DNA from 3 places in the Marisediminitalea sp. genome. Region 2 is predicted to be linked to each of the others. Evidence: predicted binding sites of a transcription regulator. Region 2 holds the regulator's gene; each other region holds the start of a gene.
The links. Region 2 encodes sigma-54, which starts transcription at its own class of promoters, with help from an activator protein. Its sites were predicted from a motif close to GTTGGCACGNNNNTNGNNT; they were not measured.

Region 1 (9,962 bases), on a different contig from region 2:
GACTGAACTCAATCAAAAAGGTTACCCCACAAAGGGGTTGGTTTTCTGATATCCTCAAACTAGGGCGTGCCTTGCGTTGATTCACGCTTTTACAACCTTTCGATTCAGCCAATGTTGTACTGATTCAACAGGCCAACTTGCGAATTCAGACTCAAAGTAAATCAATTATGACAAACATCGCCATTTTCGTTGACGTACAAAACGTGTACTACACCACCCGTCAGCATTTTCACAGAAATTTTGATTACAACGCGTTTTGGCGTCGTGTCACAGAAAATAACAATGTAGTGGCGGCTTTTGCTTACGCTACGCACAGAGGTGACAACAAACAAGCCGAGTTTCAGAATATTCTGCGGGCAATTGGCTTCGAAGTGAAATTAAAGCCGTTTATTCAGCGCGCGGATGGTTCTGCTAAAGCCGATTGGGATGTGGGTATTACCATAGATGTGCTGGAACACGTTGATAAGGTCGATAAAGTCATTTTGGTGTCTGGCGACGGTGACTTTGACTTACTGGCACAAACGATCATTGAAAAGAAAGGGAAGCAAATTGACGTGTATGGCGTTAAAGCGTTGACCGCGGGCACTTTAATGAAAGCGGCGAGTAAATTTGAGCCTATCGAGGCTGAATTGTTACTGTAAATAATACGCAAAAAAAAACGATGGCCTGAGCCATCGTTTTCTGTGAATTTTGAGCTTCCCTCTCAGCGTTCCTTTGCGACTAAAATCGTCCCGATTAAAATCCGTATCCGCCCCTTTCCATCTTTTCTCACTCCATCCTGAGTGAGCTGCTCTTCCTAAGCAGGTCCCTTTCCATTTTTCCGTTCTACGCTACACATCCTGCGTGTAGCATTCCCCATCCTGGGGTTGTCCGTGTTGGCCTCCTGGCCGGTCCTTGCTTTCCTTGGATGAAACTGCCTGTTTCATCTTGCTCATCCCTGAACAGTCCTATGGTCTTCCCTGCGTCATCCTGACTCGTCGTGTTTCCATGTGACAAGTACATAGTACGCCGATAGGAATAGATTACTATTACCGTTCTGCCACATTAAAATAATTTATCGGCTACGACAAAAGTCTAATAAATTTTTTTTATTTAATTTCAGCTAGTTAAAAAACAAAGTCAGTGAAATTTACTTGAACAAAGCCACAATGTCTCACAACCTTGTAAGACATTTCGTACAAAGCTGTGTGACACAGTCTTAAACTTTTGAATAAGGCAGGTTAAAACTCAGATACTAAGGGCGTGGTCGGAACATCACATTACCGACTTTTGTGGTGATTTCTACCTGCGCGACGTTTTGGTAGAAACCATCAGCAAAGAAAGACTCGTATTTCGGCACAGTAACAAACACGCCTACACCTTCAGAGTCACGATGCTCTAGTAATACACTGTCTATTGCGCGCATAAGTAAGTGGCCCAGGCCATGTGACTGATGATCAGGGTGAACCGCAATAAAACTCAGTAAATGGTATTTCTGTGCAGGCATCGCATTACGGATTTTTTCTTCTTTTTCCAGCATTTGACGGGTTCCATAATACCCTGTCGTCAGTAACATTTTTAAACGCCAATGCCAGTAACGGCCCGCGCCAATGGAGTTGTCGGGGCTGGTCAGGCAGGCTACTGCAAGTAATCTTCCCTCATCAAACAGCCCAATAATTGGCTGATCGGCTTCCCAAAATGCGGTTAGTTCCTCGCGAATAGCTGAACGCAATCGGGACTCATACCCTTCCCGTTCAGACTGAAATATCTCAAGAAAAATAGGATCATCGTGATAGGCGTTATAAATAATTGACGCCGCGACTTTGAGATCTTCTGCTGATAGATAAGCAGCACGGACGCTGTCGAGTTGCGGTGATGTATCTGCTTGGACCATGATTCAATCTCCCGGATAGACCTATTAAACAATAGTTATACGCATAAACACTGAATACGACTCACGGTCGAAAATGCACAGTAATCCTCACTTTATCTGAAAAACCAAACAAAAGTAAATTTTTTGTTAATTTTAAAAATTAAATATTAACAAAAAAGGGAGCTGCGCTCCCTTCTTGTTTAAGTCACTCGTTTGCCAGCTAACTAAATACGTTTAGCTAGCGTAACCGTTAGAGTTTGCGAAGCGCTTCATCGCCCCAGCCAATTAAGCGGTTGTCTTCGAACACCAATGGCGTGCATTCGTCTTTTGTGGTGATGCCGTCATCAGCCGCCCGCTGAGTGCGGTAATACAGTACCCGGTAGGTATGGCCGTCCTGCCTTAACAGCTCATTGAAGTCAGCCACGCCCATACTGCGGGTTACATCTTCATAATGCGCATCCAGTTCCAGTTTAGATATGTGTTTACGGTTGTTATATTCGCGCTGTTCCCAGGACGCGTTGTAGTGTCTGCCGTCGTCATCACCAACGGAAATCACACAACCTGAAAGTAACAGCGGGGCCGCCATAGCAGTAGCTAATAATATTTTTTTCATTTTCAGTCCTTGTTTTGCATAGTTGAATGCGTTGTTTTATTGCTACAATGCAATCAAGATCGGGGCCAAAAATAAACAATTGATTTTATTGATTTTTTTAAAATCACACTTGGCCCAAATTCAACTTTTAGGCAAAATAAGCAATTATCTAGCTTTTCTGACCACAATTGTAATTTTTATGAACGACAAAGAAAAATTTGAAACCTTGTTTGCTGTGTGTAAAAGCCTGGCTGAGGCCGGCCAAACACCCAGCGTTGGTATTTTAAGGGGAAAAGCGCCTTTTAAAGTCAGCGTACTGGAAGCCATCGAAGTCATTAAACGGTTTAATCAGCATCAACAACGTGAGGCAGAAAAACCGGCTCCCAAGGCGTTATCAGACAAAGAACGTATAGTTGAACTGGAAGCCCGGGTATCCCAACTTGAGCAAGCCATAGGCGTAATGGAAGCCCGACTGGCCAGGCTGGACGTGTAATAAGCTAGCGCAAGCCGTCTAAAAATGTCGCTAAATCCGGTGCCAGACAGCGTACCGGATGCTTGCCCACCTGCTCCAAAACAACCTCACCGGATGCATTGTCTACTGACAGGATGAAATCTTCTTCGTCAGTCAGGCCAAAAAATAACGTCGGAGGCTGCTTTAGCCGCTGTTTCATCATCAGATGACCAATCAGATTTTGTTGCAATCGTTCAAAATCTTCCTGATTACACACTTGCAGTAACTCACACGGGCCTTCACTGGCCTGGGTTAACAAATTAAAACTCCAGTTTGTGGTAAAAAAATGGCAATACTGTTCGTTTAATGTGATGTGCAGGGCGTTTTCTATGTTGGCAAAGCTGAGCGGGGTATCCATAGCCACTGGCTGCCATTTTACCTGGTCCCCTGTGGCCGCTTCGCTAAGATAACAAACCGATGGCCAGTCTGAATCGTATTCAACGGTAAACCGGTCTTCTGAATTGTGCTGTTCAGCCCGGAGCCTTTGTACTAAGTTATGCAATGATTGTTGAACGATTTGCTCCATTGCGTTTCCATTTTCGTTATACTTGGCACAATAGTAATAAAATTATTCGGTAGTTGATATACCCGTAACGTGCCGCCTGATGTCAGGGGGTGACGATATCACTACCCTGTTTTCATCGATATGGAGCCAGATTGGTTGCATGACTGAACTATCAAAGCAAAAAAAAGAACTTTCTCTCCCTACTCACCTGACACTGGGACAAAGTGTCGATTACATTGAACAATACACGCCAGACTTGCTCCAAAGCGTGCCGCGCTCGCTGAGCCGCGACCAAATTGGGGTCACAGCGCCACTGCCATTTGAGGGCGTGGATATTTGGAATGGGTACGAGCTGTCCTGGTTAAATGCAAAAGGTAAGCCTCAGGTTGCTATTTTGCAATGTCGGGTCCCCGTCACCTCTGCCAACCTGATCGAATCCAAGTCATTCAAGCTGTACCTTAACAGCTTCAATCAAACGAAATTCAACTCGCGTGAAGACGTATCAGCGTGTCTTGAGAAAGACTTGAGCGCCTGCGCTGACGCTCCCGTCGCCGTCACACTGTTTGGACCGGAACAATTCGATGATTTACCCGTAAAGAACCTGACTGGCACATGTATCGACGAGTTGGACATTGACGTTACACAATATTCTCCAGCCCCCTCGCTGCTTAACAGTGATACCTCTCAACACGCAGAAGAAACACTGGTGAGTCATCTGTTAAAATCCAACTGCTTGATCACCAGTCAACCCGACTGGGCAAGTATTCAAATCCGTTATCAGGGACCTAAAATCGACCATGAAGGGTTGCTGGCTTACCTAATCTCGTTTCGCCAGCACAATGAGTTTCATGAACAATGTATTGAGCGTATTTATTGTGATTTAATGGCTCGGTGTAAACCATTGAAATTAGCTGTCTATGCGCGCTACACGCGGCGTGGTGGATTAGATATCAATCCTCTGCGCAGCAACTATACTGTTGATATAGAAAACGATCGTCAGGCCCGGCAGTAACTTGCCCTGCCCTTGCTAATAACAGGACATAACATAAATGGACGCAAAGCAGTTGCAATCGCTCAAGAATAATAACGAGCAGCTAGCAGGTTTTATCGTCAGACTGACTAATTTTTATGAAGGCTTGTCGCCCGATATCGATGCCGAGTTAAGCAAACTTCGCAGTCATCTGAGCGGAAAAGTCGATTACACGCTGGCAACGGTCAGCATCAATAAAATTAACCAGTTGTTTATGCTGGAGCCGACTAATCTAAAAAACCTAACGCAACAATGGATCCGTCAGTTAGAGGCTGATACCAAAGATTTCCAGCGCTATATAATCGACACAACACTGACCCAGAAAGCATTAGGGGTGGCGAATGCGCTCTCCAAGCCCATTGCGTCTGTGGGTCAGGTGTTGCCTTTGTACGAAAAGCTTATTACCTGTTACAAAGGCGGACTGTCAGCTGAAGCTGTGCCGTTAGAAAACAAAGAACCAGAAGCAAATAATACAACGCTAAAACTCAAGCAGGATCTGATTGACGAGTTATCGCACCTGCTTCAGACCTATGCCCGGGTTAACCCGGACGACACCTATATAGCTTCTTTACGTGAGCGCATAAATCAGGAGCTGACTGAAGAAGACTTGCTTAGCAGTTGCTTGTTGTTAATCCGCATCATGGTGCAGGAAACCGTGACTGAAGCAAGTACCGCCGGTAAAATCATCCACCGGCTCAACAATGCGTTGGGGAACATCAACAACGAAGTTACCGACAGCATAAGCAAAAGCGTAGAAAGCTTTGAAGCGCGCCAAACGCGTCAACAGTCACTAAGAAATGTACTGGAAGACATGGGCGACGCCCTGGAAGGCGAACAAAATGTCGATCAGCTAAAAGAGCAGGCACAACATTATCTCGGCCAGTTGAGTAATTCGTTGTCTCAAGGGGAAGAATCAGACAGAGAAGAACAGGAAGGCTTGATGACACTGCTTGTGTCGATGCAGCAGCAGTTGTCTTCGTTACAAAAGCAAACCGACTCCTATCGTAAAAAGCTGGTTGAGCAGCGTGTGAACATGTATACCGACCCGCTCACCAAAGTGCCAAACCGCATGGCCTATAACGAACGTGCTCATAAAGACTGGCAGAAATGTCAGCAGCAACAAACACCGATGAGTATTGCCGTGATAGACGTTGATCACTTTAAACGGATCAACGACCAATACGGCCACGCGGCGGGCGATAAAACGCTGCAGGCGATAGCCAGATACCTGAAAAGTCGTCTTCACACTAATGAATTTCTAGCCCGTTGGGGAGGTGAAGAATTCATTTTGCTGATACCGGAGCTGAGCATCAACAACCTGACGAATAGACTGGATGAGTTGCGAATTGGGCTGGCCCAGCTACCCTTTAAGTTCAAGCAGGAAAGATTAACCGTTACGGTATCTATTGGTGGAACGGAGTGCCGCACAGGTGAAGAGCTCGATACAGCATTCGAGCGCGCTGACAAATGTTTGTACCAAGCAAAAGCCGGAGGCCGTAACCAGGTAGTTGTACAGGAATCCGCATGAAAAAAATTCAGTTAAACCCTGTTGGCTGGATGAGTCAGCTGTCTCAGGTTGAGGTCAGTAAACTCGAAGACACCACCAACAGTGAGCTGTACCGCATGTTTCGCAACTGCTGTCTGGCTGTACTTAACAGTGGCGTTGACGAAGATAACTACGAAGTTTTATTTTCCCCTTACGACTCTTTCGACATCCGACTTATCAAGCGCGAACGCGGCGTTAAACTCGAATTGATCAACCCTCCGGAAGTGGGTTTCGTGGATGACAGATTAGTTCGGGGTGTCCACGAGCATCTGTTTTCCGTTTTACGCGACATGCTCTACATGGGCAATAAGTACGCTTTCGTACATCAACAAGCCCCACTGGATAGCAGCGGCATCACCGATATGGTGTTCGATATGTTACGCCACGCTAAGGTTATTGAGCCTAACAATGAACTCAACACCATCGTGTGTTGGGGCGGTCACTCGATTGGATTAACCGAATACAAATACACCAAGGAAGTAGGCTATCAGTTAGGGTTGCGGGAAATGAATATCTGCACCGGATGCGGGCCCGGCGCCATGAAAGGCCCCATGAAGGGCGCAGCCATTGGCCATGCCAAGCAACGCTATAAAGCAGGTAGATATATCGGAATTTCAGAGCCCAGTATTATTGCCGCTGAGCCGCCTAACGCCATTGTTAATGAACTGGTGATCATGCCAGACATTGAAAAGCGTCTGGAAGCATTTGTGCGTATCGCACACGGCATTGTGATTTTTCCGGGTGGTGTGGGAACCGCAGAAGAGTTGTTGTATTTATTGGGCATCTTGTCACACGAGCGAAATGCCCAGCAGCCTTATCCTCTGGTACTCACCGGTCCGGCCGGCAGTGAAAGCTACTTCGAAGCCATTCACGACTTTGTGGGAGCCACGCTGGGTAAAACAGCGCAGAGCAAGTACCAAATCATTATTGACGACCCGGCAGAAGTCGCACGGGTATTGTGTCAGGGCAGTAAAAAAGTGGAACAATACCGCCTGGCCATGGGCGATGCATTTAGCTTCAACTGGTCTTTGAAGATCGAAGATGACTTTCAGCAGCCTTTTACGCCTACCCACAAAACCATGGCTGCACTTAATCTGCATCGCGAGCAGCCGCTGTCAGATCTCGCCAGCAACTTACGCAAAGCCTTCTCCGGCATAGTTGCAGGAAATGTGAAAGCCGAAGGGGTCAAACAAATTCGCGAACTTGGGCCGTTCAACCTGTCGGGCGAAGCCGATATCATGTCGCGTATTGACGCTCTGTTGAAGCAATTTGTTGCACAACAGCGCATGAAATTACCCGGTACCGAGTATCAGCCGTGCTATACCATAAACCGCGAGACATAATCGGTAACATTCAAGGTGCTGACAGCTACACAAAAAGTAGGGTAGACTAGCTGCTGAAATAGCGACTACCCATTCCCTAACAACGTATAAATAAATGAATAGTAAAGTTATTAAGCTTATTTTGTTTGGCGTGGCATCCTACGCGGTGCTGGCCTTTCTGCTAATTGCATTCTATCCGGACAAGCCGGAGAACATGGACTGGCAGGATCGCGAAGAGTACAACAAAGTACAGATTTCCAAACTCGAACTTGGCATTACTCGCGCAGAAGTACTCGCGCTGCTCGGCGCGCCGGATATCACTGAAGCCAAGATGCAGGGTAGCCGCGAAATTCAGGTCATGTTTTATCGCACCCAGCATGTACGCGCCGATGGCCTCACTACGCAGGATGAATGCACGCCACTGTTGTTCGAAAACGAAGCCTTGGTTGCCTGGGGTGAAGGGGCATATCAAACCTATCTGAGCAGCTAACTGGTTTGGATGCCTTTGCCAGCCAACTGGCTGAGATCACCGAACAAAGCCTGTCGCTTCCTGTTCTTCCGGCAAAACAATCCAGTCAAATTAACGCCTACCTGACTATAAGTGCCAACTGGTTATCATTAGCGGAAAACGCATTGCCATTATTGACTGCTATCGCCTGCCTGCCCGCCTCCCTGCAACAGCCACAAAGCAAACTCTGGCGCAGGCATATTGCCCTCTATCTGTTATTGGGTATGCGCTCTCATGCGAACCATCACACTTTACAGCAAGGTGTTGCGGCGCTACTGAGTTTTTATCAGTTAAAACAAGCGCAACAACCGCCTGCCGTAAGACAAAAGGTCGCCGCACAGTTGCGCAAGCTAGACCAGCACTACTGGGCTTTCAGACTGCTATCGACTGGCGCAGCCAGTCACGACTCCGACGATGTTTTCGCGCTTTCCTGGCAGTGGATAGCGTTACTGCATCGCTCCCCGGCTATGTGCGTAGCTGATACGCTGCATCACCTTTCATTGCGAACGGGTTGTTCACTGAATAGTTTATTAACCCCATTTGTGGCTTTCCCTGGCGTTTTACACGAAGGATGTCGGGTAAAGTATCAGCAGTCGACTGCGTTACTGGTTGGCCAATTGCCAGAACAAGTTCTCCTGTATCTGCCCCACAATGAGCAATTTGCCTGGGACGGACGCAACCGTATCACACCGGAAAACGGCAAAACTGTGTCATTAACCCAGTGGGTTCAAATCGTTGAGCGCTTAAACCATTACCAGACGGAAAATGACAATAACGAGCAGGCACTTACCCTACCAGACTACCAGTGGGCGGTGCCGACGAGTTATCCGGTAAGCCGCCCGCCGACGTCGTTGGAACAGCTACTTCGCGCGTTAAACGACCCTGATGTGGCAATTAAAAAGATTGTCGACCTGATTAGTACTGAACCGACGTTCAGTGCCTTCCTGACTCAGGCAGCCTCCCAGGACAATCGGATGCAGCTTCCTGTACAGGATCTCAAACAAAGTATCTTAACGTATGGTCTGGATAGGGTTGGCCATATGCTGGTTCAGCACGCGCTTTACCAGCGCTTGTCGCAACACCCGTTTCCATTGCAGCCCTGGTTTAGTCGCTTAACCCAGCTTGCCGCGCAAATTGCCAGTGAACTGGCTGCTGCGACTCCTTCACTGACACCACAAAGTGCCGGCCTGGTCGTCACCATTGCATTATCTCCTTTGTTTACATTGCCCTACACCAAAGTGCAGATCACAATACCTCGCCAACCACGGCAATTATTTAATGTAGCTACCTTGCTGCACCCTCAACCCGAGAAATGGCTGGCTTCAGTGCGTCAGCATCAGCAATCACTGGTAACCGCGTGGCAGCAGCAAACCTTGCAAACGAAACTGATCGCGTGTTGTGGGAGGCTACCACTTGATGTACCTGCATCCCTGCGACAGGCTCATTGCGTTGCAGGTCTTAGCATAATCTGGGCGAGGCAATGGTTGCTCGATCAACCTGTCTGCGAATCAACAAAACAATTTATACAACAGACCCGCCAGCTTTATCCGGACCTGTTTGGACTGGAATCCCTTATCCGAAGTCAGGTTTCTGCCCTGTTAGCTTGCCCTTTAAACGAATTTGCCAGCAATCGCCATTCAGCAAATAAATAGCGGCTACACAACCCCTACTAAAGGCATAATTCACTACTCATTTGAGGGCTGATCGTTTAGACTAGCGCCTGGCTGTGGAGGGTGTCGCCGCGTGCGAGACACAAAACAACATCACACGATAATGGCCCCTCTGGTGTAGCAAAACCGGTAGTATGAATGAGCGTCATCGGTTCAAATCTGTAATTACAGAAATTTACGCTACACTTACCCCAAAGCAAAATTACCTAACGAATCAGTACAAGTTATTAAGGATCTCTGATGACTCAACAACGTATTACTGTCATCCGCGGAGATGGTATTGGCCCGGATATCATTGATGCTGCTACGCAAATTCTGGACAAAGTGGGTTGTGACTTTGCCTACGATTATGCAGATGCCGGCCTGGTAGCACTGGAAAATCACGGTGAATTACTGCCTCAGGAAACACTGGACCTGATCGCGAAA
Region 2 (9,962 bases):
TTCAGCCAGTGACTTGTTGAGTTTGGCTAACGGGTGTAGGCGGCGGGTTTCGCTGAATCGTTTAACTAATATATCGTCGCTGGCGTCGATATACACGATGGTCATAGCCCAGGACGACGGCAGATAATCCAGGATTTCGACCAACTCGTCAGGATCTTTAGGCAGGTTACGCACGTCTATACTTACCGCAACCTGATCGTACTCGTCGACCACGGTATGGGTGAGCGTCGGAAGCAGGTTAACCGGAATATTGTCGACGCAGTAATAGCCCAGATCTTCCAGTGCGCGCAATGCGACGGATTTACCTGAGCCAGATCGCCCGCTGATGATGATGAGTTTCATGTGTAGCCTGGTTCCTTGTTAGCCAGTGTATCAACCATCACACAGAGCTGCGATTACCTCTTCTTTGGTCTCGGCGCCGCGGATAGCTTTAATAATCTCTTTTTGACTGAGTTTACCTGCGATTGTTGCCAAAGTCTGCAAGTGGCCTTCCGTTTGATTTTCAGGTACCAGAATGGCAAAGAAAATATCGACCGGTTTGTCGTCAATGGCGTCGAAGTTGATAGCTGGGGTAGTCGTAACCACAACCGCCGTGACTTTGGTTAATTCAGGTAAGCGACCGTGGGGCAGGGCTATACCGTTGCCAATACCCGTACTGCCCACCTTCTCCCGGCCAAGCAGCGCGCTCAGCACGGCTTCTTTTTCGACTTCGGGATTTGTCTGAGCAGCAATGTCGCTGATGATTTCAAGAATTCGCTTCTTGCTATTGCACTGAACCGCACACTCGGTGCGGTCCAGGCTCACTAACGCTTGTATATTCATAAGGTTGGTGACTTAATGTTTTTTGAGTTTTTCCTTATGCTTGATAACCTGGCGATCCAGTTTGTCTACCATGCTATCAATTGCTGCATACATATCGGAGTCTTCAGACGAAGCAAACACTTCTGCACCACTGAGGTGAACGGTGGCTTCAGCTTTTTGATTCAATTTTTCTACGTTAAGGATCACATGTACATTGGATATGTGATCAAAGTGTCGCTCCAGCTTACTGAATTTAGTATCAACATAATTACGCAAAGAATCGGTTATCTCGACGTGATGACCAGTCAGATTAATTTGCATAGTTCGTCTTCCTTATATTTCGGCCTAAATTAGGCTCTTGCGTTGGTTAGACGGTGGAATCGAAAGTGATTCCCGGTATTTTGCTATTGTCCGCCGGGCAACTTTAATGCCTTGATCAGCCAACAATTGAGCAATCTTGCTATCGCTGAGCGGTTTACTGGGTTTTTCTGCGGCAACCAGTTTCTTAATTAATGCACGGATTGCAGTCGACGAACACTCGCCGCCTGACTCAGTGGCAACGTGGCTCGAGAAAAAGTACTTCAACTCAAAAATACCACGCGGTGTGTGCATGTATTTTTGAGTCGTAACACGCGAGATGGTCGACTCGTGCATGTCTACCATTTCCGCAACGTCATTCAGTACCATGGGCTTCATCATTTCCGGCCCGTGCTCAAAAAAGCCAAGTTGCTGTTGCACAATACAATTAGCAACTTTCATCAGCGTTTCGTTACGCGACTCCAGGCTCTTAATGAACCATTTTGCTTCTTGCATGTGCGAGCGTATAAATTGTGAATCTGAACTGTTTCTCGCCTGGCGACTCATGGCCGCATACTGCTGATTTACACTCAGCTTCGGTAAACTGTCCGGGTTGAGTTCAACTACCCAACGGCCATTGCGTTTGGTTACCGACACATCCGGGATCACGTATTCAGGCTCTTTGGTAATCAAGGCACTGCCGGGACGCGGGTTCAGTGTTTGTAACAAGCGCATGGCTTCGCGCAAATCGTCTTCTTTCAGACGCGATTTACGCATAAGGGTTCGATAATCTTTGCTGCCAAGCAGGTCGGCGTATTCTTCGATTAGCAGTTTGGCTTCGTTCAGCCAGGGGGTGTCATCTGCGAATTGTTTTAGCTGGACCAGCAAACATTCCTGAGGCGTGCGCGAGCCTGACCCAATCGGGTCGAACATTTGAATGCGTTTAAGGACACATTCCACCTCGTCCAATTCAACCAGTTCTTCCATCTCATCTTCAGTATTAACGCTCTGAAGGATATCGTCCAGGCTAACTGTTAAATAACCTGATTCGTCGATTGAGTCGATGATGGCGATGGCAATAGCGCGATCCACGTCACTAAAGGGTGTTAAGCGCATTTGCCACAGCAAATGGTCTTGAATGTTGTCGGTGGTTTCACCCTGGAAAATTTGTTCGTCGTCGTTGGACGCGGGGCCAGGAGCGGGCGCAGAGCCTGCTGAATAGTACTCATCCCAGGTGCTGTCGATGGGTAATTCGTCGGGCAGCTCGTTTTTTTCTAATGCTTCGTTGGTATCCAGGCTTTCGCTACTTGCACTGGGCTGCACGTCGTTGTCGGCATCCAGATTGCTCTTTTCGATAGTGTCGTTGTCGCTGCCTTCATCAACTTCCAGCAACGGGTTGGCGTCCAGCGCTTCCTGAATTTCCTGTTGTAAGTCCAACGTAGAAAGTTGCAGCAGTTTAATCGCCTGCTGCAACTGCGGCGTCATGGTAAGTTGTTGACTAAATTTGAGTTGTAAAGATGGTTTCATCTACTTCTTTTCTTAACGCCCTGTTATTGGATGGGGTAACGCATCAAGCTTTTTCATGTTTACCTTAACTATAGCCTGAATTGCTCACCCAGGTATACATCCTTCACTTTTTGATTACTCAAAACCTGTTCAGCGGTGCCTTGTGCAATAAGTTCACCCTGACTCACTATGTACGCTTTTTCACATACATCAAGGGTTTCGCGCACGTTGTGATCGGTAATCAAAATACCGATGTCTCGGTCGCGTAAATGCTGAATGATCTTCTTTATATCATTAACCGAAATTGGGTCAACACCTGCAAAGGGTTCATCCAGTAAAATAAACTTCGGGTTAGCGGCCAGAGCCCGGGCAATCTCTACACGGCGGCGTTCTCCACCCGACAAACTCATCCCTGTACTATTACGTATATGGTTAATATTGAATTCATCAAGCAGGGCATCGGCTTCATTTTGCCGTTGCTCTGCATTTAAATCTTTACGGGTTTGCAAAATGGCCATGATGTTGTCGAACACGCTGAGCTTGCGGAAGATCGACGCTTCCTGCGGTAAATAGCCAATACCGTGGCGGGCCCGTTCGTGCATTGGATGGCGTGTAAGGTCCATATCGCCGATGCGAATATCGCCTTTATCCAGCGGTACCAAACCCACAATCATGTAAAAGGTCGTGGTTTTACCTGCACCGTTGGGGCCAAGTAAACCCACAATCTGGCCAGTAGAGACTTCTACACTTACATCCCTTACAACCTGACGGGATTTATAGGACTTAGCTAGGTGTTTAGCAGTAAGGGTAGCCATTAGCGCGGCTCTTCCTGGTCGTCGTTGTCAGGCGTTGGCTTCTTGGGCTTTTTGTCTTGCTTAATGGCGTCAATGGTTTCGGTACTGAATACCGTTGTAACCCGGCCATCGCCGCTGCCATCGCCTTTAGCCATAAGCTGCTCTTTTTCCATGTTGTACACAATGGAGTCGCCTTTTACGACGGAGCTGTTCTGAATCAGTTCAGCCTGCCCGTTCAGGGAAATCGTGCGGCTGCTAACTTCATAGCGAATTTCAAACGCGCGGGCTTCTACGGTACGACCATCATCGAGCTTCTGGCGGTAAACCGCTGGCTTGCCGGTAGCGGAAAAAACCTCTTTTCCTTTTCCTTCGGTGGCTTCTACCTCAACCCGGTCAGCCAGAATGTTCAGACTGCCCTGAACTATTTGTACATTGTCGATAAAAACGGACTTTTTGTTTTTTCCGTCTAAGAACTGCGACTCGGCTTTGAGCTCAATCGGCTTTTTAAAATCCGACTGCTCGGCAGTGGCACTGGTTGCAATGAATGCCAGCGTCGCGCTAGTTAGCAGGCTGATAAGTGGTTTGTACATGTTGGTTTAACTCATATGTTTTATTCAGCAGGTCGGCTTTTAATCCGTTGCTTTGAATAAGAAAGTCAGGCCCGGAGATTTCAACATGAGCTTCTGACACCATGGACTGTTTGTCCAGATCTATTTCCAGATAATCGGTTTCTACCCGTTGCACAAAGTCTTCCGGGTTTTTACTCACAATCACCACATCATTTTCTAACTGGATCATGTTGTTGTCGTACAATGTGCCTTCACTGGCGACGACTTGCCAGGGCGGCTCATTAGTCTCCTGGTAGATAGTATATTGCGGAGCCTGGAAGAGCACAAAGCCTAAAAACTGATAATGCTCCATGTGCGACGAGAAAACCTGCTGAATGCGATTACCCTGTTCGTCATAAATGGTGGTTGTCAGGTTTCTTGCCTGATATGTCGGTGTGAGTGCCCGGGCGTCTTCGTCCAGCACCTGTACCGGCGGCTCTTCCAAAAAGCCGGGTAAATACAACACCAACGCCAGTATAAACAAACTGGCAATGATCAGGCCCAAGCGGTTCATACGCTGGCCCCAAGAATGCCTTTCAGCTTATCTTTGGCTTGTAAAATGGTGTCGCAGACTTCCCTGACTGCCCCAAATCCACCGGGTAACGTGGTGATCCAGTTGGCTTGTTGCTTCACTTGCGGATGCGCGTCGTTAACCGCAATTTTAATGGCAGCGTGCTGATACATACCGGTGTCGGGCATATCGTCGCCAATGGCAGCAACGTCCTGCGGTTTTACATTTAACTGTTTCATGAGAGCAGCAAGGGCATCGGTTTTGTTTTCCTCGCCCTGGATAATATGCTGAACGGTGAGTGACTTCATTCGATTCGCTACGATGGCCGACGTACGGCCGGTAATTACAGCCACGTCAACACCGGCGTTAATCAATGCCTTTATGCCATAGCCGTCGCGGGTGTGGAAGGCCTTGAGTTCTTCACCGTCGTTGCCAAGATAGATGCGCCCGTCTGAGAACACGCCGTCTACATCACATACCAGCAGTCGCAACGTGCGTAATTGCTTAAATTGTTTAAGTGCCATTGGGCCGTAAAGGGTATCAACCGTATTCATTAAATCACTCCGGCTTTTAACAGCATGTGCATATTAAATGCGCCAATAGGCTGTTTGTGTTCATTCACAACAAGCAACGCACTGATTTTGTAGTTTTCCATTAGATTCAAGGCTTCGACAGCAAGTTCCCCGGCTTGTGAGGTTTTACAACCGGTGGTCATGACCTCGGCTACCCGGGTAGTATGAATATCGACCCTGGCATCCAGTAAGCGACGCAAATCCCCATCGGTAAACACCCCGAGCAGGCTTCGATTGTCGTCAACGATGCCGGTAAGTCCCAGCCCTTTTTTGGAGATTTCCAGCAACGCTTGTGTGATCGTCGCTTCGGCGCTTACCAACGGGATTTCGTCGCCCTTCAGCATAATATCGTCTACGGTGAGCAACAACTTTCTGCCCAGGCTTCCACCGGGGTGAGATAACGCAAAGTCGTCGGACGTGAAGCCTTTGGCATCCAGCAATGCAACGGCAAGTGCGTCGCCCAGAACCAGGGTAACCGTGGTGCTGGTGGTCGGTGCCAGTCCCAGTGAACAGGCTTCCTGCTCGACGCCAATATCCAGCACAACATCAGCGTGTTTGCCCAACGTGCTGTCTGCCCGGTTGGTTATCGCTATGACCGGCACATTCATACGTTTGACTACGGGCAGCAGGTTCAGTAGCTCGCCGGTTTCACCAGAATTGGAAATGGCCACGAGTACGTCGTTGGGGGCTAGCATGCCGAGGTCGCCGTGATTTGCTTCACCTGGGTGCATGAAGAAGGCGGGGGTGCCGGTACTGGCCAGCGTAGCGGCAATTTTATTGCCAATATGCCCCGATTTCCCCATCCCGCTTACGACGACTTTTCCGTTGCACTGCATAAGCAAATTACAGGCGTTGGCAAAATGTTCGTCCAGCTTGCTGCTGAGGGCGGCGATAGCGTTAAGTTCGATATCCACTACCTGTTTGCCGGAGGCAATAAATTGTGCGTTTGTCGTTGTCATTATGCGAATAACCAATACTGATACGCCAGAAAGCTTAGCACTAATAGCGTGGCTTCTATGCGATTAATTTGGCGGGTACCCCTGAAATTGAAGCTGAATGTAAGCAGCAATAAAGTCATACCCAGCATGACGTAGGCATCGCGGTTGGCGGCCTGTTCGTCCAGAATTCCCGGCGCAATAAGACCGGGCATTCCCAGCACCGCCAGTAAGTTAAAAATATTAGAGCCAATAACGTTGCCCAGCGCTAAGTCGTCTTCGCCTTTGAGTACGCCTGCCACACTGGCGGCCAGTTCAGGTAAACTTGTACCCAACGCAATGATGGTTAAGCCAATAATTAAATCGCTTATGCCGAAGTAGCGGGCTATAAACACGGCTGAGTCCACCATGTATTGTGCACTCAGCGGCAATAATACCAGACCTACGCCGATCCACATTACGGCTTTACCCGTTTCCACTTCGGAGGGAATTTCATCGGATGTCTCTGACATCAGGGGGTCGCCTTTTTCCACTAGCAGGGAAATCCACGCCATGCCGGCTAACACGAAAATAAACAGCAGGATCAGAATGATACCTTCGCGGGAACTCAGTTCACCGTCGTAAAGGAAGTAGACCGCAATAATATTTACCGCAAGTAGCACCGGGAATTCGCGCTTTAACGTGGTAGACGACACCAGTAACGGCTTAATCAGGGCAGTGATACCCAGTACCAGGCCTATGTTGGTAATGTTCGAACCTAACGCATTGCCCACCGCGGTATTGGGGTTACCACTCATAGAGGCGACCGCAGAAACCACTATTTCTGGCGCAGACGAACCCATTGCCACTATGGTTAACCCAATCATCATGGGGGAGATACCAATGTTCTTGGCCAGTGCTGACGCACCGTATACAAACTTGTCTGCACTCCAGCTGAGTACTCCGAGTCCGACCAGGAAAATGGCTATTTGTGTTACCACGCTAAGTCCTGCATTGCGCTAAAAAGGGTATTCTCGCAAAAAAAAAGCGCTATTCCTATGCTTGGCTGGGGAGAAATATTCGCTTTCACTGGTCCTATGGGAAGATGTGGTGACAATTTACCCATCTGTTACATCTATTTACGATATATACCTACATGAATGTATGTAATTGCGAATGGCTGTGATAGACTTTAGTTGAATGCGAAAATCGCCAGCATTTCCCGGTTAATGCTTAACCGTCGGGTGTAGCCAGCACAGATTACGAAAGGCGTAGACCGTAAGTAGGGCGATCTGTCGCCGTTCGAAGACTAACGGTTTACTTTTGTTTCCCGGTAAACTGTAAGCTATGAGTATGCTGTGCCGGTTTGTGTTGATTCGAGGATTTCGAATGAGAAAACCGGATCTTTCATACAGACCGTATAACAAGTTTAGACGATAATTTGCGGAAAGCCCGTTAGTTATAAATTGTAACGTATTTGTGTTTAGAGGATAACGCCGAAACAGCGTACAATCCCACAAAAGGGCCGGGATGTGGCCTCTGGACTGAAAATCGCCCGTTGGGCATTGTCAGTCAGCAACAGGAATTTCAAAAAAGCATGGACTATTTAGTCAACGTAGACAATATGACCTTTTCCCGCGGAGAGCGCGTTATCTATGACGGTGTCTCATTGCGGGTGCCAAAGGGCAAAATTACTGCGGTAATGGGCCCCAGTGGTATTGGCAAAACCACGCTATTAAAGTTGATTGGCGGGCAGTTGCAGCCCGACAGTGGTGATATAACGTTTGATGGTGACTCGATTGTGAATATGTCGCGCCGCGAGTTGTATCAGACCCGCCGTCGTATGAGCATGTTGTTTCAAAGTGGCGCGTTGTTTACCGATATGTCGGTGTTCGATAATGTGGCGTTCCCGTTGCGGGAGCATACCAAACTGTCAGAGTCGGTTATTGCGACTATTGTATCGTTGAAGTTGCAAGCAGTAGGACTGCGAGGTGCAGCTCAGTTAATGCCCAGTGAACTGTCGGGTGGTATGGCGCGCCGTGCTGCATTAGCCAGGGCAATTGCGCTGGACCCGGATCTCATCATGTATGACGAACCGTTTGCCGGACAGGACCCGATCTCTATGGGCGTGCTGGTTAAACTCATTCGTGAATTAAATGATGCGCTCAACCTAACCAGTATTGTGGTAACCCACGATGTAACAGAAGTACTGACTATCGCTGATTACATATACATTCTGGCAGACAAACGCATTATTGGTGAAGGGACTGCAGAACAAATTAAACACAGCGACTCTGAGTTGGTACAACAGTTTTTGCGTGGTGAGGCAGATGGTCCTGTACCGTTCCATTACCCGGCACCGTCGTTACAGGAAAGTATGTTGGGAGAAGAGGTTTGAATTGGATTCGTCAAATCGGGCGCACTACGCTTGACCGTGTCAGCGCGACAGGACGAGCAGGCCTGATGTTGTTTGGTGCGCTGATTGCACCGCCCAGCTTAAAAAATATTCCACTGACCATTAAGCAAGTTTACGTGGTAGGTGTGCAGTCGCTGGCCATTATTATTGTGTCAGGTTTGTTTATTGGCATGGTTATGGCCTTGCAAGGCTATACCATTCTGACTGACTACGGTGCTGAAGGCAGCCTTGGTCCAATGGTGGCGTTGTCATTACTTCGCGAACTGGGCCCCGTAGTAACCGCGTTACTGTTTGCCGGTCGGGCAGGCTCTGCACTGACCGCTGAAATTGGCTTAATGAAAGCCACTGAACAGTTGAGCAGTTTAGAAATGATGGCGGTTGATCCGCTGCGCAGAGTGGTAGCACCGCGTTTCTGGGCGGGGATGTTGTCGATGCCGATGCTGGCACTAATCTTCTCGGCAGTAGGTATTTTGGGCGGCCATTTAGTTGGCGTCGACTGGTTAGGTGTCGATGCAGGCAGCTACTGGTCAATCATGCAATCAACGGTTGATTGGGACAAAGATGTCATAAATGGGGTAATAAAAAGCCTCGTCTTTGCCTTAGTTGTGACCTGGATTGCCATATTTAAAGGTTATGATTCGATACCAACTTCCGAAGGTATCAGTCAGGCCACCACGCAAACCGTGGTGTTCTCATCATTAGCAGTTTTGGGGCTGGACTTTGTACTCACCGCCCTGATGTTTGGTATCGAGTAGGGGAAAGTAACGTAATGAACCGATATAAAACGGAATTAATGGTCGGCGTATTTGTATTAATGACCATTGCCGCCTTGTTATTACTGGCGCTAAAAGTCGCCAATCAAACAGTGGTAACTGATGGTGATACTTATACCCTGTATGCCAAATTCGACAATATTGGCGGATTAAAAGTGCGTTCACCCGTGAAAGTCGGTGGCGTAACAATTGGCCGTGTAAGCAGTATTAAACTGGACAGTGATGACTACAGTCCGGTTGTAGAACTGACCATTCAGGCTGAATACAACGCGTTTCCTGAGACCAGTTCGGCGTCAATTCTGACTTCGGGCTTGCTGGGAGAGCAATATATCGGATTTGAACCCGGATTTACCATTGATGGGGTTGAGAATCTGGCCGACGGTGACTATATCGAAGACACCAGTTCGGCATTAGTGCTGGAAGAACTCATCGGTCAGTTTCTGTTCAGCCGCAGTAGTGAAGAATAATACTTACTTAACCGGTCTGTTAAGTAAGTCGCAAGAAATCTAGTTAGGAGAGTGAAGTTGAAAATCAAGTTAGGCGTTATTTTTACCTGCTTATTAATGATGGTGTTACCCGCCGCTGCACAGCAGGCTGAAATTGATACGCGTAATCCCTATACCATGGTTGAACAGGTCGGGAACCGTACTTTTGAGCGTATGAAAAATTCCAAAGCGCAGATAAAAGAAAATCCGGAACTGCTGCGCACCATCATGGAAGAAGAATTACTCCCTTACATTGATTATCAGTACAGTGCATTTAAGGTATTA
Region 3 (9,962 bases), on a different contig from region 2:
AAATGGCAAGCTTCTCATAAGATTGGTTAAGCAGCTCTAAAGAAACAGATTGGCGAGCATTGACCACATGCCCTATCACTACCAGTGCAGGGCCTGTCATGTTTGCTTGCGCAACGTGTTGAACTATATCGCTAATCGTCGCAGCGATGACCTGTTGTTGATTACAACACGCGTTTTCAATCACCGCAACTGGCATATTCGCATCTACGCCATTTTCTTTTAATCGCTGGCATAAAAGCGCTAAGCGCTTAAAGCCCATATAGATAACCGTGGTTTCACGTTCCGCGCTACGCGCTATTGACGCCCAGTCAGCTTCTTTTTCAGGGTTTTGAAACTGTGCAGTCATCAGTCTGACGGACTGAGCCACACTGCGGTCCGTTAGTGGAATGCCAGTGTAGGCCGAGGCCCCTGAAGCAGCGGTAATACCAGGCACAATGGCAAACGGGATATTCGCTTCAGTTAATGCTGTCGTTTCTTCGCAAGTGCGAGCAAATACTGCCGGGTCGCCGCCTTTCAGCCGCACAACTCGCTTACCCGCCTGCCCTAGCGCCACCAAACGCTGGCAAATTTCCTGTTGTGGCACACTGTGTTTACCACAACGTTTTCCTACGAAGACTTTTTCGATATGACGTGGAATGCAGTCCAGGACAGATTGATCTACCAACCAGTCAAACAGCACAATATCCGCCGTTTGCAGTAAGCGATAGGCTTTGACTGTTAGCAATTCGGCATCACCGGGGCCGGCCCCCACAATAAACACTTCTCCGGCTTTTTCAGACCGACCGCGTGCAGACAGAGCATTGTTGCCAAGTCCGGAAGCACCATCACGTCGGGTGATATTGCGCAACCGGCTTTGAATACGAAGCGCCCCTTGGATCAGTGGCGCGGTAACAGGGTTAAATAATACGCTCATAAGGGGTAGATTCCGTGTCAGTTGAAGATTCAGCCTCAGCAGTGAGTAAGGCCGCCAGCTCGGTTTTGCACGAGCCACAATTTGTGCCGCATTTGAGGTTTTTACCCAATGCTTCGACACTGTTACAACCGTCCTGGATAGCCTGCTTGATGGTGTTTTCACGCACACCAAAACAGCTACAGACCAGTTTCCCTAATAAAAATGCGTCATCCGGCTGTTGATTCAACATAGCAGATACCTGCTCCGCGGACAGCGCCGTTTCAGTGAACAGACTATCAAGCCAATCTGAAGGCAGATTCAGCGCATTTGCACTAATCAATACAGCCAACACCAGCTTGTCGTCCCGAGTGGCCACAACACTCACGGCGTCTGCCGATTGCCTTGTTACCCATTGTGTATCCTTGGGTAACAGCGCAAATACACTGTCTAACACTGCCTGAGGCGCTTTAACATCCGCAACAGAAGCACTGTGTGCCACCTCAGTGGGGCAAGCCAGCCAATAACTGAAGCTCTCCCTCACCGGCCCGACATACTCGGCATTGCCGTACACCAGACCATAAGAGGCCATGTCAGCTTTTTTGGCTTTGACTGCACCGTGTTTGAGTTCAGGCTGCCCCGACAAGGGGTCATTGGCACCGTTGAGTAAGGCACCCACTTTACAATGTGATCCCCAGGTCGCAGACCAGTGAAACGGCGCGAACATGTCGCCTTTTCGCTGTTTGTCGTCAATGGTTACGGGCAGAATCACCGTGGTGTCGGTCGCGCAGGCAGCATTTAATGCCAGGAGATCGCCGTTTTCCACACCCAGTGTTTTTGCATCTGCGCTATTCACGCTTAGCCACGGACGATCCATGTGTTTAAGTAACCGCGCCGTGTTGCCGGTTCGGGTCATGGTATGCCATTGGTCCCTTACCCGCCCAGTATTCAATACATAGGGATAATCCGCTGAAGTAGCCTGGGTAGGCAATGCCGGGGTAACCGCAATCATGCGGGCTTTACCGGTTGGGGTATAGAAAGTACCGTCCGCAAACAGTCTGTCTGCACCTGCACGATGAGCCTCACTGAACGGCCATTGCTGTGGACGCATGGCATCGTATTGCTGTTCAGTCAGGTCTTGTAATGGTGATAAGTCCAGCGCACGGCTCCCACCATTTTCAGTACCGGTTAATGCGCAGTGTTCGCGAAAAATCTCGGCCGGATGCTGATAACTAAATGCCTCATCAAAGCCTAACGCACACGCCACTTCACTGATGATTTGCCAGTCGTGCTTTGCTTCACCACTTGGCGGCACCAAGCCACGTTGGCGCGAAATGCGGCGCTCTGAATTTGTTACTGTGCCATTTTTTTCTGACCAGCCCGTTGCGGGAAACACCACATCAGCAAATTTAAGTGTGTCGGTTTGTGCCGCAGTATCGGACACGATCACCATTTCACAGCGCGAGAGTGCTGCTTCAATTAATTCGCGATTTGGCATACTGGCAACAGGATTGGTTGCCATAATCCATAAACACTTAATTTTTCCGTCAGCCGCGGCCTGAAACGTATCAACGGCTTTCAATCCATTTTTTGTTGCCAGATTCGGCGCCTGCCAGAAATCGCGCACAATACGCTGATGCTCAGTATTATCAATATCCATATGCGCGGCCAGCATGGTAGACAAGCCACCTACTTCGCGTCCGCCCATGGCATTAGGTTGACCGGTGATCGAAAAAGGGCCACTGCCGGTTTTGGCAATCTTTCCACTCGCCAAATGACAGTTAATGATGGCATTCCCTTTGTCTACACCGGTAGTGGACTGATTGATGCCCATAGAGAAAAAGCTGATCACCCGAGGAAGTTGGGTAAACCATCGGAAAAACGTTTCAACGACAGACTGAGGTAGTTTACAAACGTCCGCTACTCTGGCCAAATCCCATTCACTCGCAATCTGCATGGCTTCTTCCAGCCCTGACACGGATTGTTCAATGTATGCGTTGTCCAGCCCATCGTGTTGTGACAAATAGTTCAACAAGCCGCAATACAATACGGCGTCCGTACCGGGAGCCAACGGCAAATGTAAATCGGCAAGCGTACAGGAATCCGTTTGGCGAGGGTCAACCACCACGACTTTCATATCGGGGTTTTGTAACTTGGCGCGCTCAATACGCTGGAACAACACCGGGTGAGTCCAGGCAGCATTACTACCTACTAGTACCAGCAAATCTGTGTGCTCTAAATCTTCGTAGTCACACGGCACAATATCTTCACCAAACGCTCGTTTGTGCGCGACAACAGCCGATGACATGCACAGGCGTGAGTTGGTATCGATATTGGCGCTGCCAATAAAGCCTTTCATCAGTTTATTGGCAACGTAGTAATCTTCGGTCAGCAGCTGACCAGAGCCGTAAATTGCGATGGCTTCCGGACCGTCCGTTTCCAGAATGCTGCGCATTTTATCGGCCACCGTTTGGATGGCTGTTTGCCAATCGCTGCGTTGGCCATTCACCATGGGAAACAACAGGCGGCTGTCCTGACCTAATGTTTCCAATAAATGGGTACCTTTAATGCAAAGGCGTCCAAAGTTAGCCGGATGTTCCCGGCTACCTTGCAGGTCACTGAGTTGTGGCCCTGCAGCCCCCTGGCGTACTACATCCACGCCACAACCCACACCGCAGTACGGACAGGTTGTTTGCAGTAGTCGTTTACTGCTTTGGGGATTCGCTGTTGGGGGTAATGAAGTCATTGCAAGTCCTGGCTGTTACAGTTCAATCAATACACGTTGTGCGTCAACACGAACAGGGTAAGCATTAACGCTCACATCATCGCGCTCCAGACACGTGCCGGTAGCCAGTTCGTAGTGCTCTTTATACAGCGGTGATGCCACCACTGTCTTTCCGCCCAATGAACCGACAATACCGCGATAAAGGACGTTGGCTTCGCCAATAGGATCCCAGTTGCTAATCGCAAAATACTGTGTGCCTTCGCCGTTCACAATCCGGAAGATAGCAACCTGTTCCTCACCGATCAGCGCGCAAACGCCACTGTTGGTAACCAGGTCATCTTCATGGCACACATCATGCCATTGTGGGGTATAACTTTCTTGTGCTTGCATGATTGTTCTCCTAAACGATTTCTACCGGAATGGCTTTTTCACCTGAAAACTTTTCGGCTTTGGTAGCCGGACGAATCTGATCGCGCTCTGTCACGAACTGAATGTTACTGTCGGTGGCGTCACTGTTCACAAACTGGCGGAAACGCTTGAGGGCTTCCGGCGATTCAATGGTGGTTTTCCACTCACACTGATACGTATCAGTAATTAACTGCATTTGCGCTTCAAGTTCGTCGCCAATGCCCAACGAGTCTTCAATCACAACCTGTTGCAGGTATTCCAGACCGCCTTCCAGGTTTTCCATCCAAACAGAGGTCCGCTGTAAACGGTCTGCGGTTTTGGTGTAGAACATCAACACGCGGTCGATGTACTTAACCAGAGTTTCATCGTCCAGGTCTGTTGCAAATAAATCTGCATGGCGAGGCTTCATACCGCCGTTTCCGCATACATATAAGTTCCAGCCGTTTTCAGTGGCAATAACACCGATATCTTTACCTTGTGCCTCGGCACATTCACGGGTACAGCCCGATACCGCAAATTTAATTTTGTGCGGCGCACGCAGGCCTTTGTAGCGGTTTTCCAGGTCAATGGCCATCGTAACCGAGTCTTGCACACCGTAGCGGCACCAGGTGCTCCCTACACAAGACTTCACCGTACGCAGTGCTTTGGCATAGGCATGACCTGTTTCAAAGCCACCAGCAACCAAAGCTTCCCAAATAGCCGGAAGTTGTTCGACACGCGCACCGAATAAATCAATACGCTGACCACCGGTGATTTTGGTGTACAGATTGTACTGTTTAGCCACTTCACCCAGCAGAATCAGTTTGTCAGGGGTAATTTCACCACCGGCTACACGCGGTACAATCGAATAAGTACCGTCTTTTTGCATGTTACCTAAATAAGTATCATTGGTGTCCTGCAGTGGTTGATGCTGCTGTTGCAGAATGTAGTCGTTCCACACCGACGCAAAAATAGAACCGGCAGCAGGCTTACAAATGTCACAGCCCATGCCCGTACCGTGTTTTTCCAGTAATTCGTTGAAGCTCTTGATGCCTTCAACCTGAATCAGGTGGTACAGCTCCTGACGCGTGTAATTAAAGTGTTCACAAATGGCTTTCGATACTTCAACGCCGCGTTTTTCTAACTCACTGTCGACAACGTTTTTCAATAAGGCTGCACAACCACCACAACCTGTGCTTGCACTGGTTGCGCCTTTCACGTCTCCTACAGAGCAACAGCCGCCGTCGATAGCTTCAATAATGTCGCCTTTTGACACGTTGTAGCACGAACAGATTGTTGCTGCGTCACCCAAGGCATCTGCACCCAATGTTGGTGCTTCACCGGCCGAAGGCAGAATGAGCGACTCTGGCGCTTCTGGTACGGCAATTTCGTTTAACGCGTATTGCAACAAAGTATCGTAGTCGCTGGTGTCACCCACCAGTACCGCGCCGATTACATGCGTTTTGCTTGGATCAACGACGAGTTTCTTGTAAATGCCATCAGGCTGATTGTGATAGGTATACACCAACGCGCCCGGTGTTTTTGCATGGGCATCACCAATTGAGCCTACTTCTACGCCCATTAATTTGAGTTTGGTACTCATATCGGCACCGGCAAATTCACCTTCGCCACCCGTCAGGTGGGCTACCGCTGCGCGTGCCATGGCATAACCCGGCGCAACCAGGCCATATATGCGGTTGTCCCACAATGCACATTCACCAATGGCGTAAATATCCGGATCAGAAGTCTGGCACTGGTTGTTAATAACAATACCGCCGCGCTCACCCATTGCCAGCTCGCTGCTGCGACCTAACTGGTCACTTGGGCGGATCCCGGCAGAGAACAGAATCAAATCAGTTTCTAAAAAGCTGCCATCAGAGAAATTCATGCGGTAACGACAATGTTCGCCGGCCACGATTTCCTGTGTGGCTTTTTGCGTGTGCACCTGAACGCCCAGGTCTTCAATTTTCGTTCTGAGCTGGTCACCGCCCATCAGGTCCAGTTGCACCGCCATCAATTGAGGGGCAAATTCGACCACATGGGTTTCAAGGCCGGCTTGTTTTAATGCGTTTGCTGCCTCAAGGCCTAACAAACCGCCACCAACAACAACACCAACTTTACTTTGCGCAGAGGATGCACTGATAGCTTCCAAATCTTCAATAGTACGATACACCAGGCAATGGGGTTGGTCGTTACCCGGAATCGGTGGTACAAACGGGTATGAACCTGTTGCCAGTACCAACTTGTCGTATTCAAAGGTTTCACCACTTTCCAGTGTAACCACTTTGGCAGAGCGATCGATGTCACTTACCCGAGCATTGACTCGTGCGTCAACCCCCCACTCCTGATACGTTTCAGGTGTCGTCATGGCTAAATCTTCAGCCGTTTTACCTGCAAAGTACGACGACAAATAAACCCGGTCGTAGGCCAAACGGCCTTCACCGCTTAAAACCGTAATGTGGCAATCATGCTGGCTGTTGATCAACTGCTCTACAAAATGATGGCCTACCATGCCATTACCGACAATGACGATGCGTTGTTGTGAAGAAGAAGTCATTTTGTTCACCTTTCTTGGGGACAAAAAAAAGCCCACGACCTTTAAGGGTCATGGGCTCCGTTGCCTGTTTAGCGTTAGCTTTTAAATTGTGTGATGGCTCAGTACGGCTGAGTCTACATCGTATTAAGTTACTATCAAGATCAATGCCAACAGTAAGAAATGTTAGTTTTCATAGAGTTATAAAAATTGATTACCGGGGCTTATCGACCTATTGCACCAAAATAATGCAAAAAACACGTTTCCCGGTGCACCACACTGATGAATGCACCACCTTATCGAATAAGAGACAATGCCAATAACGCGGCCAACACCGCAGATATCCCCTGCCAGAATTTAACCGGATTACGTTCTGCAAGGGGCAGTGTTTGCTGATAGGCTGGATTCGGATGCTGTAAGTCATACAGCAACTCAGACAAACTTGGATACCGTTTCGCCGCTTGCGGGTGACAGCCTCGTTTCACTGTCTCATCTAACCACACAGGAACAGACACATCTCGCTGTAATAATCGCTGATACCGCAGCTTGTGCAGTGCGCTGTAGCTGGTCGTTTTAGCGACTGCCGTTCCATATGGATGTGCGCCAGACAAGGCATAATAAAGAATCGATGTTAATGAAAACTGATCAGCCTGTTCATTTGCCCACAACCCCACAAAATACTCAGGCGCACTGTAGAGCAGATCGCCAGGGATCATTAATTGATTGGGATCTTCCAGAAAATTATGACCGTGGATACTGGCACTGCCAAAGTCAATAATAATCACCCGGTCCGAAGACGTGAGTAATAGGTTTTCCGGACGCAAATCCTGGTGTAACACCCCTTTGCGATGCAAAGCGGTTAACCCGGCAACCAGTTGCGATGCCCAGTCCCTGACCTGTTGGACACTCGCCTGGCCATTGTCCAGCAAATGTTGCTGCAGTGTTTGCCCTTCGAGATACTCGGTTAGGGTATAAAATGCCGACCTGGGTGTGTCATGACTCACCGCTTTCATTAAATGCGGATTGTCGACCATACGTGCCACCCACTCTTCTTTTGCCATGTCATCTAAGAAACCGGCATTATCAATGTGAGTGGTCGCAGGCACTTTTAAAATAGCCATTTGCTGAGACGTTTGATGTTGAGCAACGAAAACCTCGCTGCGATCTGACCGATGCAAACATTTGGTCAAATGCCAATCATCAATATTTGTCCCAATGGTCGGCTGAGTGACTCTGGGCAAGAATCCATTGTCATCAAACGCAATGGTTGAATCCGAAGTCACACCCGTTACTGCCAGGACCTGAATGGTGAGATTGTCTGAACTGCCTGCCGCCAGGGCTTGTTCTATAACTTCCTCACAATATTCCGTTAGCTGCGCCTCGCTAGCCGGCATCTGATCAAATAACGTTTGCGCATCAACAAACTCGCTAACCCCGTCGGTCATTAAAATAAATTTATCACCGGGTTGCACTGCCATGCTGTGAATATCGACATCCAGCTCGGGTTTTATACCCAAAGCATTGGCGAGGTATGTTTGCCCTGACTCAGACTCACCGGTGTGTGCGCGTGTTAAAGTGGTAATCACCTCATCACGGCAGTGCAAGATGGTACTGTCACCGCAATGTACAACCGTTGCACAATCCTGATGAAGAATAAGACTGGAAAACGTACACACATAGCCCCTATCCGGATTCCCCTGATAAGGACTTTGTGCGGTTTTGACGTATAAAGCCGTATTGATCGTCTTTAATACGTTTTGTGCGGCTCTGGCAGCCGACCAGTTATCACTGGTTAACAGGTAATCACGATTAAACTGCGTAACAGCCAGCTCGCTGGCGTACTGGCTCACCTGGCTGCTACTAATACCATCAGCGATACAGGCGACTATCCCGCGTCGCTGTAAAACGGCAAAATCAGGCACTGTCAGTTTCTGACAGTCCTGATTTATTGGTTTGATACCGCTGCTGGAGCAAGCTCCCCAGCGGACAGCTAACATGTACCTTATGCCTTATCGTTGACCTTTGCTGCAGGTACAGCTTTTGGTGCAGCGCCACCTACCAGTGTGCGCTTAGGCGCAGTTTTGTAGTGCGTTGAGTACAGTGTCAGGCCAGTAAATGCCAGACCACCAACCAGGTTGCCCAGTGCTGTTGGAATTTCGTTCCAGATAAAGTAATCCAGGATTGAGAAATCACCACCCATGATCAGACCAAATGGGAACAGGAACATGTTTACAACAGAGTGTTCGAAGCCCATGAAGAAGAACAGCATGATTGGCATCCACATGGCCAGAACTTTACCGCTCACGTTAGTCGAAATCATCGCGCCAACTACGCCCAGTGACACCATCCAGTTACACAGCATGCCGCGGATAAAGATAGTGAACCAACCCGCTACACCATACTCAGCATAACCGAGTGTACGAGACTCACCGATGCTGGCAACTTTGGTTGCAATAGCGCCACCGTCCGTGTTGTAACCCATAGTGAAGATAAATGACATCATGAATGCCACCGTCAACGCACCGGCAAAGTTACCCACGAACACCAATCCCCAGTTGCGGAGAATCTGTGGCCAGGTTACACCAGGCCGCTTAGCCAGCCAGGCTAAGGGGGCAAGTACGAATACACCCGTTAACAGGTCAAAGCCCATTAGATACAACATACAGAAACCAACCGGGAACAATACAGCCCCAATCAGAAAAACACCGGTCTGAACAGCAATGGTTACTGCAAATACCGCTGCAAGGGCCAGAATCGCACCCGCCATATATGCCCGAATTAAAGTATCGCGGGTAGACATATATATTTTTGATTCACCCGCGTCGACCATCTTGGTCACAAACTCCGAAGGAAGTAGATACGCCATAATCAATCACCTTACTGTTTTAAAAGAGTGCACAGCGTTCACTGCTACGTTCGCTGCCGTTTTTCACGCACAAAAAAGCGCCCGCACCACCTTCCAAGGAAGGTAGTCGCGGACGCCTTTGTCCAATTCTGTGCTGTCGTCAAATCCCTAAGACTTGCCCTTCACCCGTTCCAATTTTCTTGCCAACTTGCAAAATTAAATTTAAATCAATGAAAATCAACAATTTAAACAAAAATACAGAATTTGGTCGAATATTCATCAACTGAACGCATTGCGCCAAATTGGCGCAAATTCACCAAAACAGTGCTCCGCAATAGACACTTACCTGAACAAAAAGCATTCAACTAAAGGTGTATTTTGCTACAACTGCTCAAAACCCCATCGTTTCTGATGGTATTCCAACAAAATAGCTCTGTATCGTTAAACAGGAACGTCTTTTGCTTTAAAGTTTTATCAATAAGCTGTTTGAGGCCACTATGGGAAAACACAGCGAAATAACTAAACGCTTTTTGCTGGCGGCAAAGTACCAGGAAATCCAGGCACTTCATCACTTGTCGTCCAA

Region 1: a site for sigma-54 is predicted at 2,517-2,535, ahead of AC4MRN_RS07145 (DUF3192 domain-containing protein). Genes of this name have one in related genera too.
Region 3: a site for sigma-54 is predicted at 6,691-6,709, ahead of nirB (nitrite reductase large subunit NirB). Genes of this name have one in related genera too.

Annotation. Positions count from the first base shown of each region.
Region 1 is NZ_CFIDRX010000038.1:11-9,972, forward strand. It holds gene AC4MRN_RS07135 (LabA-like NYN domain-containing protein) at 168-641, shown strand; gene AC4MRN_RS07140 (GNAT family N-acetyltransferase) at 1,235-1,873, opposite strand; gene AC4MRN_RS07145 (DUF3192 domain-containing protein) at 2,103-2,465, opposite strand; gene AC4MRN_RS07150 (hypothetical protein) at 2,644-2,937, shown strand; gene syd (SecY-interacting protein) at 2,942-3,481, opposite strand; gene queF (NADPH-dependent 7-cyano-7-deazaguanine reductase QueF) at 3,621-4,472, shown strand; gene AC4MRN_RS07165 (sensor domain-containing diguanylate cyclase) at 4,510-6,018, shown strand; gene ppnN (nucleotide 5'-monophosphate nucleosidase PpnN) at 6,015-7,379, shown strand; gene AC4MRN_RS07175 (DUF3192 domain-containing protein) at 7,474-7,848, shown strand; gene AC4MRN_RS07180 (HDOD domain-containing protein) at 7,854-9,518, shown strand; gene AC4MRN_RS07185 (isocitrate dehydrogenase) at 9,777-9,962, shown strand, end outside.
Region 2 is NZ_CFIDRX010000069.1:9,302-19,263, forward strand. It holds gene rapZ (RNase adapter RapZ) at 1-342, opposite strand, end outside; gene ptsN (PTS IIA-like nitrogen regulatory protein PtsN) at 373-822, opposite strand; gene hpf (ribosome hibernation promoting factor) at 835-1,122, opposite strand; gene AC4MRN_RS10625 (RNA polymerase factor sigma-54) at 1,147-2,625, opposite strand; gene lptB (LPS export ABC transporter ATP-binding protein) at 2,694-3,419, opposite strand; gene lptA (lipopolysaccharide transport periplasmic protein LptA) at 3,419-3,988, opposite strand; gene lptC (LPS export ABC transporter periplasmic protein LptC) at 3,957-4,520, opposite strand; gene kdsC (3-deoxy-manno-octulosonate-8-phosphatase KdsC) at 4,517-5,071, opposite strand; gene AC4MRN_RS10650 (KpsF/GutQ family sugar-phosphate isomerase) at 5,071-6,048, opposite strand; gene AC4MRN_RS10655 (calcium/sodium antiporter) at 6,048-7,004, opposite strand; gene AC4MRN_RS10660 (ATP-binding cassette domain-containing protein) at 7,601-8,401, shown strand; gene mlaE (lipid asymmetry maintenance ABC transporter permease subunit MlaE) at 8,398-9,174, shown strand; gene mlaD (outer membrane lipid asymmetry maintenance protein MlaD) at 9,189-9,659, shown strand; gene AC4MRN_RS10675 (MlaC/ttg2D family ABC transporter substrate-binding protein) at 9,723-9,962, shown strand, end outside.
Region 3 is NZ_CFIDRX010000004.1:4,581-14,542, reverse strand. It holds gene AC4MRN_RS01180 (glycosyl transferase family protein) at 1-18, opposite strand, end outside; gene cobA (uroporphyrinogen-III C-methyltransferase) at 1-913, opposite strand, end outside; gene AC4MRN_RS01170 (nitrate reductase) at 897-3,635, opposite strand; gene nirD (nitrite reductase small subunit NirD) at 3,651-4,004, opposite strand; gene nirB (nitrite reductase large subunit NirB) at 4,015-6,558, opposite strand; gene AC4MRN_RS01155 (bifunctional protein-serine/threonine kinase/phosphatase) at 6,831-8,531, opposite strand; gene AC4MRN_RS01150 (formate/nitrite transporter family protein) at 8,537-9,400, opposite strand; gene AC4MRN_RS01145 (nitrate regulatory protein) at 9,877-9,962, shown strand, end outside.